One region of the Macrococcus epidermidis genome, then DNA from elsewhere that is predicted to be linked to it. Evidence: a T-box and tRNA genes for the amino acid it is inferred to sense, from the RefSeq annotation. Region 1 holds a T-box; the other regions hold tRNA genes.
The links. A T-box is a leader RNA that pairs with one kind of tRNA and senses whether it is charged. The one in region 1 lies ahead of KFV12_RS08810 (valine--tRNA ligase), so its partner is inferred to be a tRNA-Val.

Region 1 (4,336 bases):
ACTTTAATCAATTAGGTGATCAGTTAGAAAAAGGATTATATGAGGTGTTTAATAAACATAACGTACCGATTACTGTAAATAGAGCAGGCAGTATGATTGGTTACTTCCTGAACGATGAAAAAGTGACGAACTTTGAAATTGCTGCTCAATCAGATTTGAAATTATTTGCAGCGATGTACAAGGAAATGGCGAATAATGGCGTGTTCTTACCACCTTCACAATTTGAGGGGATGTTTATGTCTACACAACATAGTAGCGATGATATTGATAAGACGTTAAATGCATTTGATATGTCCTTATCTAAAGTCAAAAAATAAAAAATTAAATACGAAAATTTAAATATAAATATTTTTGAAAAGGAACAATAATCGATTGTATGTGATTATTGTTCCTTTTTTATTATTATTGTAATTTGAAAGAATATAGTACAATATATTTTATTGAATATATTGAAAATTTCTTTCGAACACTGTCTGCTACAAATTAAAAATGAAAAAAAGTGCATTGATATTAAAGGTTTTTGGGCACTTTTTGAATTTTTTTTGAGCAAAAATGTTTATAACTATGTTTTTAAGGTTATCTTACTTATGTAATTAATTTTCAATTACATAAAAACAATTTGTGGAGGTAGTTATCATGTCAAACAATAGAAACGATAATAACAGAAATAATCAAGACAGAGATGTAATTTATAATTCAGAAACTGATCGTAACAAAACGCACGTTACGCATCAAGCAGACGGCGACACTTACAAAGATGGCCGTAAAGTTCGTGAAGGTGAACATCATGATAAGGTCGTAGTTGAAGAACATGACCGTGTACGTCATGATCACATCGAACGTGAACCTAAGAAGAAAAGCCCATGGGCATGGTTATTACCATTATTATTACTTGCTTTATTAGCAATCTTAGCGTTAAGTTTCTGTAATAATAAAGATGATAATGATGATAAAGACAAAACAGATACAGAAACAACTACTGAAGAAAAAGCAACGACAGAAGAAGAAACTACTGAAGATGCTACAACTGAAGAAGCTTCAATCAAAAAGTTTGATCTTGCAACAATCACAAACTTTGATTTAGCTGCTTAACATAATTAATTAACAGGACTCGATATGAGTCCTGTTTTTTTGTTATAAGCAATTTATATGTGTTTTTTTTTATTCTTCTATATATTAATAGTAACAAATGTTATTTTATCGTATTAAATTTGATGGAAGTGTTTTTTATGAGTTATTTATTATTATTTTTAATCAGTATTACTTTTAGTCTCATATTAGCTCAGATAGGTATGATACTACCATGGTTATTTGGTCCGATTTTAGCTACGATAATGCTCAGGAAATTTACCGCCTTAACATATAGGTGGCCAAAGTGGCTTGGTGATATCGGATTATATATTCTTGGCGCGCAAATTGGTGTATCTTTTACGAAAGAAATTTTTGTAGATATTGCTAATGATTTCTGGTCTGTCATATTTTTAAGTTTAATGATTATTCTTTGTGCTGTTGTTATTTCATTTTTATTTAAACGCATTGTTAATTGTACAACGGAGACTGCTTTACTGGCGTCCATTCCAGGTGCATTAAATCAAATGATCGTAATGGCAGAAGACAATAAAAATGCCAACATCTTAGTAGTAACTCTTGCACAAACGTCTCGTTTATTGTTCGTAATTATGATTGTACCGTTTATTTCTAGTATGACTTCAGACAATCATGAACGTTATCAAATTGATAAAGCAAAGCAGTTATTTGAAGTTGTATCGCTTGATCAAATTGTTATGATTGTTGCGATGATTGCGGCAGGTATATATATTTTAAAGCTTATCCATTTTCCTGTGCCAGATATGTTAGGTCCGACATTTGCCATATTAATCTGGAATTTAAGTACGGGATTAAATTTTACTGTTCCGATGCCATTGATAAACTTTGCACAATTATTGTTTGGTGTACGTATTGGATTACAAATGTATGATTTATCTAGTCAGATAAATAAAAGATTGTTTATAGGGATTTTTGTACAAAATATACTGCTTATCATATGCGCTATTGTTTTGAGTATCGTTATCAATATTTTTACGGATCATAATTTTAACGATGTTTTCTTAAGTGCAGCACCAGGTGGGATGGCACAGATAATCGTGGTCGCTCTTGAGACAGGGGCAAATGTTGCGATGATATCAAGTTATCATATTTTTAGGATTTTTCTTATTTTATTAATTGTAGCGCCAATGATGTCCTGGTATTTAACGCATAGACTGAATAGTGATATAGGCAGTGCTGATTGACAGTTAAATGATAATCTTATACAATATGTTTAACTAAATATTCCTACAGGAAGAGTAGTTAGATGGATATCAAAGAGAGTGCATGGCTGGTGGAAATGCATATTGAAATTTAACGAAGGTAGCCTGACATAAAATGTGCTTTGAACCTAAGTAGAAGTACACGTGTGAGAGCGTTAATCGAAATGAGTGCAGCGTAAGCTGAATTTAGGTGGTACCACGGTTATCCCGTCCTATTGTTATAGGACGGGATTTTTTTGCAGGAAATTTTGGAATATTAATATTGGAGGAATGACTATGGATACAAAATACAATCCACAACAAGTAGAGCAAGGACGTTACCAGGAATGGTTAGATAAAGGTTTATTTAAAGCGACAGAGGACGATCATAAGAAGCCATTTACTATAGTGATTCCGCCACCGAATGTTACTGGTAAATTGCATATTGGACATGCATGGGATACAACTTTACAAGATATTATTACGCGTATAAAACGCATGCAAGGTTATAACACATTATACTTACCTGGGATGGATCATGCCGGTATTGCGACACAAGCCAAAGTTGAAGCGAAGTTACGTGAAGAAGGTATTTCACGTCATGATATTGGTCGTACAAAATTTTTAGAACATACGATGGATTGGAAAGAAGAATATGCAGGTTTTATTCGTGACCAATGGGCGAAACTTGGCTTAGGGCTAGATTATTCTCGTGAACGATTCACCCTAGATGAAGGATTAAGTGAAGCGGTTAAAGAAGTATTCGTTAAAATGTATGATAAAGGTTTAATTTACCGTGGCGAGCGTATTATTAACTGGGATCCAGCAGCGCGAACTGCATTAAGTGATATCGAAGTTATACATGAGGAAGTTGAAGGCGCATTCTATCATATTAAATATCCATATGCAGAAGGTGAAGGATTTATTGAAATTGCAACAACACGTCCTGAAACATTACTAGGTGATACTGCTGTTGTTGTACATCCAGAAGATGAACGATATAAAGATGTAATCGGTAAAACAGTTATCTTGCCAATCGTTGAACGTGAGTTACCTATTTTAGGTGATGATTATGTAGAGATGGATTTTGGTAGTGGTGCAATGAAAGTTACTCCAGCGCATGATCCAAATGACTTTGAAATCGGTAATCGTCATAATCTGGAACGCATCAATGTAATGAATGAAGACGGTACGATGAACGAATTAGCTGGTAAATATGCTGGTATGGACCGCTTTGAATGTCGTAAGGCGCTTGTGCAAGACTTACAGGATGCTGGTCTGATGATTAAAATTGAGAAACATATGCATCAGGTTGGTCATAGTGAAAGAAGCGGCGCGATTGTAGAACCTTATCTTTCAAAACAATGGTTCGTAAAAATGGCTCCTTTAGCAGAGCAATCATTAGATTTTCAAAAGACTGATGAAAAAATTGAATTTGTTCCGCCACGTTTTGAAGGCACATTTAATCGCTGGATGGAAGGTATCCATGATTGGTGTATATCACGTCAGTTATGGTGGGGACATCAAATTCCTGCATGGTATCACAATGAAACAGGAGAATTATACGTAGGTAAAGAAGCACCTATTGATAGTGAAAACTGGACACAGGATGAAGATGTTCTAGATACTTGGTTCTCAAGTGCACTATGGCCTTTCTCTACGCTTGGCTGGCCAAATGTGGATGCAGAAGATTTCAAACGTTTCTATCCGACAAATGTGCTTGTTACAGGATATGATATTATCTTCTTCTGGGTTGCTCGTATGATCTTCCAGGGTATTGAATTTACAGAGACGAAACCTTTTAATGAAGTATTGATTCATGGACTGGTGCGTGCCGAAGATGGCCGTAAAATGAGTAAATCATTAGGTAACGGTGTAGATCCGATGGACGTTATTGAACAATATGGTGCTGATAGCTTACGCTACTTCTTAGCAACGGGATCAACTCCTGGTCAGGATTTACGTTATTCTACAGAAAAGATTGAAGCAACATGGAACTTTATCAATAAAATATGGAATGCTTCTCGATTCAGTATTATGAACATCGG
Region 2 (4,336 bases), 1.2 Mb from region 1:
GTTAAGGAACTCGGCAAAATGACCCCGTAACTTCGGGAGAAGGGGTGCTTTTTAGGGTGCAAGCCTTGAAGAGCCGCAGTGAATAGGCCCAAGCGACTGTTTATCAAAAACACAGGTCTCTGCAAAACCGTAAGGTGACGTATAGGGGCTGACGCCTGCCCGGTGCTGGAAGGTTAAAAGGAGTGGTTAGCATCTCGCGAAGCTACGAATTGAAGCCCCAGTAAACGGCGGCCGTAACTATAACGGTCCTAAGGTAGCGAAATTCCTTGTCGGGTAAGTTCCGACCCGCACGAAAGGCGTAACGATTTGGGCACTGTCTCAACGAGAGACTCGGTGAAATCATAGTACCTGTGAAGATGCAGGTTACCCGCGACAGGACGGAAAGACCCCGTGGAGCTTTACTGCAGCCTGATATTGAAATTCGGCACAGCTTGTACAGGATAGGTAGGAGCCTTTGAAGCGTGAGCGTCAGCTTACGTGGAGGCGTTGGTGGGATACTACCCTGGCTGTGTTGACTTTCTAACCCGCACCACTTATCGTGGTGGGAGACAGTGTCAGGCGGGCAGTTTGACTGGGGCGGTCGCCTCCTAAAGAGTAACGGAGGCGCTCAAAGGTTCCCTCAGAATGGTTGGAAATCATTCGCAGAGTGTAAAGGCACAAGGGAGCTTGACTGCGAGACCTACAAGTCGAGCAGGGTCGAAAGACGGACTTAGTGATCCGGTGGTTCCGCATGGAAGGGCCATCGCTCAACGGATAAAAGCTACCCCGGGGATAACAGGCTTATCTCCCCCAAGAGTTCACATCGACGGGGAGGTTTGGCACCTCGATGTCGGCTCATCGCATCCTGGGGCTGTAGTCGGTCCCAAGGGTTGGGCTGTTCGCCCATTAAAGCGGTACGCGAGCTGGGTTCAGAACGTCGTGAGACAGTTCGGTCCCTATCCGTCGTGGGCGTAGGAAATTTGAGAGGAGCTGTCCTTAGTACGAGAGGACCGGGATGGACATACCTCTGGTGTACCAGTTGTCGCGCCAGCGGCATAGCTGGGTAGCTATGTATGGACGGGATAAGTGCTGAAAGCATCTAAGCATGAAGCCCCCCTCAAGATGAGATTTCCCAACTTCGGTTATAAGATCCCTCAAAGATGATGAGGTTAATAGGTTCGAGGTGGAAGTACAGTAATGTATGGAGCTGACGAATACTAATCGATCGAAGACTTAATCAATTTTATAGATTTTTTATTCGGTATTGCCGAGTAATATCTAAATTTTCTTCTTACTTATCTAGTTTTGAAAGTATAATATATTATCTTTTATTTGTCTGGTGACGATGGCAGAGAGGTCACACCTGTTCCCATACCGAACACAGAAGTTAAGCTCTCTAGCGCCGATGGTAGTTGGTCTTACGATCCGCGAGAGTAGGACGTTGCCGGGCAATTTTTATATTTATCCACAGTAGCTCAGTGGTAGAGCTATCGGCTGTTAACCGATCGGTCGTAGGTTCGAGTCCTACCTGTGGAGCCATTTAGGCCCCTTGGTCAAGCGGTTAAGACACCGCCCTTTCACGGCGGTAACACGGGTTCGAATCCCGTAGGGGTCACCATTTGGAGGATTAGCTCAGCTGGGAGAGCATCTGCCTTACAAGCAGAGGGTCGGCGGTTCGAGCCCGTCATCCTCCACCATTTTTGGAAACTATTGAATTACATATACGGAGGGGTAGCGAAGTGGCTAAACGCGGCGGACTGTAAATCCGCTCCTTCGGGTTCGGCAGTTCGAATCTGCCCCCCTCCACCATCTTATTGGGCTATAGCCAAGCGGTAAGGCAACGGACTTTGACTCCGTCACTCGTTGGTTCGAATCCAGCTAGCCCAGCCATTTTTTTTTGAGCCATTAGCTCAGTTGGTAGAGCATTTGACTTTTAATCAAAGGGTCAGAGGTTCGAATCCTCTATGGCTCATCATTTAGCATCCTGTATAGGGTGCTTTTTTTGTGCTCTTTTTTGACATAAATTCAATCGTATCAATGTATAGCTTACCGTTATTATACATAAATATCCATTTTATTCATTTATGCATAAAAATATTGTATATTCGTTCAGAGTTGTATAAAATTAAAGTAGTCAGATTATTTAAAAATTTATGGAATAAGGGGAAAACATAATGAATAAGACAATCGAGATTATTGGAGCGCCAAGTGCTTTTGGTCAACGTAAATTAGGGGTGAATATGGGACCAGATGCTATGCGCTATGCGGGATTAATTGAAAGGTTAGAAAGTATTGGTCATACAGTTATTGACCAGGGAAACGTGGAATCACCAGCGATTGATATGAAGAAATATAAATCAGAACAAGGTGGTCTTCGTAATTTAGAAGAGGTTACAACATTCTGTGAATCACTTTGTGAAAAAGTTGATGGAGTAGTACAAAAAGGTAATTATCCTGTTGTCATTGGTGGAGATCATTCAATTGCAATGGGTACTATCAGCGGTATCGCTAAGCATTATGAAAATTTAGGTGTAATCTGGTATGATGCGCATGGTGATTTAAATATCGATGAAACTTCACCGTCTGGTAACATTCATGGCATGCCACTAAGAGCTTTAATCGGAGATGGTCATGAAGATTTAGTTAATATTGGTGGATATAAGAATAAAGTGAAAATAGAGAATATCGTGTTAATCGGTATGCGTGACCTTGATGAAGGCGAGAAAGCATACATAAAAGAAGTAGGTATTAAAACATATACGATGGCTGATATCGATCGTTTAGGTATTGGTACAGTGATTGAGGAAACATTAGCTTATTTAGATAAATGTGATGGCATCCATTTATCATTAGATGTCGATGCTTTAGATCCTGTAGAAACACCAGGAACAGGAACGACAGTGCCAGGTGGTATCACATATCGTGAAAGTCACTTTGCTTTAGAATTATTAAATGATAGTGATAAAATAACTTCATTTGAAATCGTAGAAGTAAATCCATTGATCGACATTTATAATAAAACAGCTGAGCAAGCTGTTGGTTTAGTAGGTTCTTTCTTTGGAGAAAAATTGTTATAAATAAAAAAATAAATAAATAATATTCCCTGCCAATTAATTTTGGTCAGGGAATATTTTTATTTGGTAATTTGAATCACCATTTTTAGATGAAGCTTTCTTAACATACTTCTTAAGGTCTTTTTTAAATTCAGGAAATTCTTTTTCGTTGATTTGAAGCTTAAATGATAGATTATCTTTCTTGCTATCTTCCTCTGCATATTTCAGTAAATCTAGTTTAGGAACAAGCTGTTTTGCAACAGGTGCATAAAATTTTTGAATAATACTATGCTTTTGTTCTGTTTTCACTAATTCTATAATGCCTTGTTTTTCAAGTTCTGCTAAGTGGTAATGAATTTTTGCGCGTGGAATTTCTAATTCATCCGCAAGCTGTTGGCCAGTTTTCGCTTCAACTGCAAGTAATTCTAATAATTTAATACGAAATGGGTCACTTACGCACTTTAACTGAGCAAGGTTTTCGATTACTAAAATATCTAACATTACGCTTCTCCTTAGTATTATTACTTATTTTATTTAGATAATTATATTATCCTTGTTAACTTCAATAATGTCAACGAATTACACTAATCGTTTAATTTTATTATTAGCATTATGTTTTCACTATGTTTTCCCTACCTTTTTTCTATCTTTTAGATACGCTTTGAATAATCTTTGATATTTAATTTCTGTTAAAAAGATAAAAATCATAAGTTCATATTATTAATATTATTTGTATTTTCTTAACATATTTATAATAGATGTAAATAATGTTGTATTTCATATTTTTTTATTGTGGGATATTGAAAGTAACGTCTATTATTCAGTTCTATTTTCTTAACATTATCGAATATTATCAATGTAAATAGTAAGTTACTTATGGAATGTTAACTTTATTTCGTTTATGATGATATTATATGAAAAAGAGGTGAATCTCGTGGTTGGTCAAAGAATAAAAGAATTACGTAATCAGGCAAATTTAACACAACAGGAATTAGCTGATGGTATTATTTCAAGAACATATTTAAGTTTAATAGAAAAGAATTCGGTACATCCTTCTACCAATGTCCTAAAGAAATTGAGTGTGCGTTTAAATTGTACATTGGAGGATTTTACAAATACATCTGAAGATCGTAATTTAAGTTTATTAGAGATTAAAAAAGAGATTAAATGGGCTGAGAATCATGTATTGATGAATGATTTCAAAAAACTTGGTGCCTTTATCAATAAGAATTACGAAACGCTTGAGAGTATAACAGAAGCTGAGCGTGGAGCTATCAGCTGGGTAACAGCCAGTTATTATTTTC
Region 3 (4,336 bases), 720 kb from region 1:
GTCCAAATGTATGAAGGTCATGCAGACTGGGATGTTATTCGCCAAGTAAAAGAAGCGGTGAGTATTCCTGTTATCGGTAACGGTGATGTAACGAGTCCGGAGCTTGCGAAGAAGATGCTTGATGAAACAGGTGTTGATGCGGTAATGATCGGTCGTGAAGCATTAGGAAATCCTTGGATGATATATCGTACTGTGCATTATCTGGAAACAGGTGAATTAATGCCTGAGCCGCATATTTCAGAGAAGATGAAAGTTGCAACGCTTCATCTAGACCGTTTAATTGAATTAAAAGGTGAAAAAGTAGCTGTAATGGAAATGCGTAAACATGCATCATGGTATTTAAAAGGGATTCGTGGTAATGGTAAAGCACGTAAGTTAATCAATCAAGCTGAGACACGCGACGAATTAGTTGATATACTTAAATCATTCGAAGCATATATCATTGAAGCAGAGAAAAATGAAGAATCTAAAATCGCAGAAGGAGTGTAATGAAATGTCAGAAGAATTAAACGACCAAATGTTGGTACGTCGTCAAAAAATGCAAGATTTATTAGACCAGGGGATTGATCCATTTGGTCAAAAATTCGTAAGAACAGCGACATCTGCTTCGTTAAAAGCAGATTGGGATGCTTTTTCTAAAGAAGAATTGCATGATAAAGAGGAAGAATCAAAAGTTTCTTTCGCTGGTCGTATTATGACAAAACGTGGTAAAGGTAAAGCTGGGTTTGCTCACGTTAAAGATTTAGATGGTCAAATTCAAATTTATGTGCGTAAAGATGCTGTAGGTGATGAACAGTTTGAGTTATGGAACAATGCTGATTTAGGCGATATCGTCGGTATTGAAGGTGTGATGTTCAAAACGAACACTGGAGAACTTTCTGTAAAAGCGAAGTCGTTTACACTGTTATCAAAAGCTCTTCGTCCATTACCTGATAAATTCCACGGATTACAGGACGTTGAACAACGTTATCGTCAACGCTATTTAGACTTAATCACAAGTGAAGAATCAACGCAAACTTTCATTACACGTAGTAAAATCATTCAGGAAATGCGTAGTTACTTAAATGCGAAAGGTTTCTTAGAAGTAGAAACACCTATGATGCATACTATCGCGGGTGGAGCTGCAGCACGTCCATTCGTGACGCATCATAATGCATTAGATATGGAACTTTATATGCGTATTGCAATTGAATTACACTTAAAACGTTTAATCGTTGGTGGATTAGAAAAAGTATATGAAATCGGTCGCGTATTCCGTAATGAAGGTATTTCGACACGACACAACCCTGAGTTTACGATGATTGAACTATACGAAGCGTATGCAGACTATAACGATATTATGGATTTAACAGAAGAAATGGTAGCGCATATTGCTGAGAAAGTTACAGGTTCTACAACTGTTGATTATGCAGGCGAACAAATTAACTTAGCACCAAAATGGCGCAGATGGCATATGGTTGATGCTGTTAAAGAATACACAGGTGTTGATTTCTACGAAGTGAAAACTGATGAAGAAGCACATAGTCTTGCTAAAGAACACGGTGTTGAAGTTAAACCGAATATGAAATACGGTCACATCTTAAATGAATTCTTCGAACAAAAAGTAGAAGAAAACTTAGTACAGCCGACATTTATTTTCGGACATCCTGTAGAAGTGTCACCACTTGCAAAACAAAATCCAGAAGATCCACGTTTTACAGATCGTTTTGAATTATTTATCGTACGTCGTGAGCATGCAAATGCATTTACAGAATTAAACGATCCAATCGATCAAAAACAACGTTTCTTAGCACAAATGGAAGAAAAAGCTGCAGGTAATGATGAAGCACATGAGATGGATGAAGATTACATTGAAGCATTAGAATATGGTATGCCGCCAACAGGTGGATTAGGAATTGGTATTGACCGTTTAGTCATGCTGCTTACAAACAGTGCATCTATTCGTGACGTATTATTATTCCCTTACATGCGACATAAATAATTAAATTCTACTCAAAGGCTCTAAATCCTTATTTATCAAGGATTTAGAGCCTTTTTTATTCTGTAAAAATTATCAGAATTTACTTTCTTTTAAAAAATAGAAAAAAATAAAGAAAAAGCGTTGACTTTGCAATTCAAATTGCGTATTATTAAAAAGTCGCTTACAACGAGTAACATATTAAGAAAGTTAATCAATTGTAAAGTTCATGAACGCAGTGTAAAATTTACTATTGAAATAATCTTCGAAGCTGTTATACTTATATAAGTATTGAAAATTTGTCTGGTGACGATGGCAGAGAGGTCACACCTGTTCCCATACCGAACACAGAAGTTAAGCTCTCTAGCGCCGATGGTAGTTGGTCTTACGATCCGCGAGAGTAGGACGTTGCCGGGCAATATATACCCAGGAGGATTAGCTCAGCTGGGAGAGCATCTGCCTTACAAGCAGAGGGTCGGCGGTTCGAGCCCGTCATCCTCCACCATTATTTATTTATTATTATGCCGGAATAGCTCAACTGGTAGAGCAACTGACTTGTAATCAGTAGGTTGAGGGTTCAAGTCCTTTTTCCGGCACCATTTCTTTGAGCCATTAGCTCAGTTGGTAGAGCATTTGACTTTTAATCAAAGGGTCAGAGGTTCGAATCCTCTATGGCTCACCATTATTTTAATATTAAAACTTAATATGCGAAAGTAGTTCAGTGGTAGAATACAACCTTGCCAAGGTTGGGGTCGCGGGTTCGAATCCCGTCTTTCGCTCCATTAAGAAAATTAAATGCCGGGGTGGCGGAACTGGCAGACGCACAGGACTTAAAATCCTGCGGTAAGTGATTACCGTACCGGTTCGATTCCGGTCCTCGGCACCATTTAATTTTATTTTTTTGCGCCCGTAGCTCAATTGGATAGAGCGTTTGACTACGGATCAAAAGGTTAGGGGTTCGACTCCTCTCGGGCGCGTTTATTAATAACGGGAAGTAGCTCAGCTTGGTAGAGCACTTGGTTTGGGACCAAGGGGTCGCAGGTTCGAATCCTGTCTTCCCGACTTACTTAATAATTTTGGGGGCTTAGCTCAGCTGGGAGAGCGCCTGCTTTGCACGCAGGAGGTCAGCGGTTCGATCCCGCTAGTCTCCACCATAAAATTTTAAGATGAACATTGAAAACTGAATGACAATATGTCAACGTTAATTCCAATAATTTGAGTGAACTTAGTTCACTCCCAAGAGTGATTGCCATAAGCAATCAAAGAGCATTATCAAACAAACTATTATGGAGAGTTTGATCCTGGCTCAGGATGAACGCTGGCGGCGTGCCTAATACATGCAAGTCGAGCGAATTGACAGAGGTGCTTGCACCTCTCGATTTTAGCGGCGGACGGGTGAGTAACACGTGGGTAACCTACCTATAAGACTGGGATAACTTCGGGAAACCGGAGCTAATACCGGATAATATTTAGCTTCGCATGAAGCAATAGTGAAAGACGGTTCTGCTGTCACTTATAGATGGACCTGCGGTGTATTAGCTAGTTGGTGAGGTAACGGCTCACCAAGGCAACGATACATAGCCGACCTGAGAGGGTGATCGGCCACACTGGGACTGAGACACGGCCCAGACTCCTACGGGAGGCAGCAGTAGGGAATCTTCCGCAATGGACGAAAGTCTGACGGAGCAACGCCGCGTGAGTGAAGAAGGTTTTCGGATCGTAAAACTCTGTTGTAAGGGAAGAACAAGTACGTTAGTAACTGAACGTACCTTGACGGTACCTTACCAGAAAGCCACGGCTAACTACGTGCCAGCAGCCGCGGTAATACGTAGGTGGCAAGCGTTATCCGGAATTATTGGGCGTAAAGCGCGCGTAGGCGGTCTCTTAAGTCTGATGTGAAAGCCCCCGGCTCAACCGGGGAGGGTCATTGGAAACTGGGAGACTTGAGTACAGAAGAGGAGAGTGGAATTCCATGTGTAGCGGTGAAATGCGCAGAGATATGGAGGAACACCAGTGGCGAAGGCGGCTCTCTGGTCTGTAACTGACGCTGAGGTGCGAAAGCGTGGGGATCAAACAGGATTAGATACCCTGGTAGTCCACGCCGTAAACGATGAGTGCTAAGTGTTGGGGGGTTTCCGCCCCTCAGTGCTGCAGCTAACGCATTAAGCACTCCGCCTGGGGAGTACGGTCGCAAGACTGAAACTCAAAGGAATTGACGGGGACCCGCACAAGCGGTGGAGCATGTGGTTTAATTCGAAGCAACGCGAAGAACCTTACCAAATCTTGACATCCTTTGACAACTCTAGAGATAGAGCTTTCCCCTTCGGGGGACAAAGTGACAGGTGGTGCATGGTTGTCGTCAGCTCGTGTCGTGAGATG

Region 2: it encodes a tRNA-Val, which carries the amino acid that the T-box ahead of KFV12_RS08810 (valine--tRNA ligase) is inferred to sense. The anticodon was not compared.
Region 3: it encodes a tRNA-Val, which carries the amino acid that the T-box ahead of KFV12_RS08810 (valine--tRNA ligase) is inferred to sense. The anticodon was not compared.

Annotation. Positions count from the first base shown of each region.
Region 1 is NZ_CP073819.1:1,662,669-1,667,004, reverse strand. Features, by position in the region: gene hemL (glutamate-1-semialdehyde 2,1-aminomutase) at 1-317, shown strand, start outside; gene KFV12_RS08820 (hypothetical protein) at 637-1,092, shown strand; gene KFV12_RS08815 (AbrB family transcriptional regulator) at 1,230-2,291, shown strand; T-box leader at 2,324-2,527, shown strand; gene KFV12_RS08810 (valine--tRNA ligase) at 2,580-4,336, shown strand, end outside.
Region 2 is NZ_CP073819.1:480,075-484,410, forward strand. Features, by position in the region: rRNA gene KFV12_RS02615 (23S ribosomal RNA) at 1-1,220, shown strand, start outside; rRNA gene rrf (5S ribosomal RNA) at 1,315-1,429, shown strand; tRNA gene KFV12_RS02625 (tRNA-Asn) at 1,444-1,518, shown strand; tRNA gene KFV12_RS02630 (tRNA-Glu) at 1,523-1,597, shown strand; tRNA gene KFV12_RS02635 (tRNA-Val) at 1,601-1,676, shown strand; tRNA gene KFV12_RS02640 (tRNA-Tyr) at 1,705-1,788, shown strand; tRNA gene KFV12_RS02645 (tRNA-Gln) at 1,795-1,869, shown strand; tRNA gene KFV12_RS02650 (tRNA-Lys) at 1,879-1,951, shown strand; gene rocF (arginase) at 2,154-3,056, shown strand; gene KFV12_RS02660 (ArsR/SmtB family transcription factor) at 3,090-3,533, opposite strand; gene KFV12_RS02665 (tetratricopeptide repeat protein) at 3,967-4,336, shown strand, end outside.
Region 3 is NZ_CP073819.1:2,387,142-2,391,477, reverse strand. Features, by position in the region: gene dusB (tRNA dihydrouridine synthase DusB) at 1-489, shown strand, start outside; gene lysS (lysine--tRNA ligase) at 494-1,981, shown strand; rRNA gene rrf (5S ribosomal RNA) at 2,260-2,374, shown strand; tRNA gene KFV12_RS12755 (tRNA-Val) at 2,387-2,462, shown strand; tRNA gene KFV12_RS12750 (tRNA-Thr) at 2,481-2,556, shown strand; tRNA gene KFV12_RS12745 (tRNA-Lys) at 2,564-2,639, shown strand; tRNA gene KFV12_RS12740 (tRNA-Gly) at 2,665-2,739, shown strand; tRNA gene KFV12_RS12735 (tRNA-Leu) at 2,755-2,843, shown strand; tRNA gene KFV12_RS12730 (tRNA-Arg) at 2,861-2,934, shown strand; tRNA gene KFV12_RS12725 (tRNA-Pro) at 2,946-3,019, shown strand; tRNA gene KFV12_RS12720 (tRNA-Ala) at 3,036-3,111, shown strand; rRNA gene KFV12_RS12715 (16S ribosomal RNA) at 3,241-4,336, shown strand, end outside.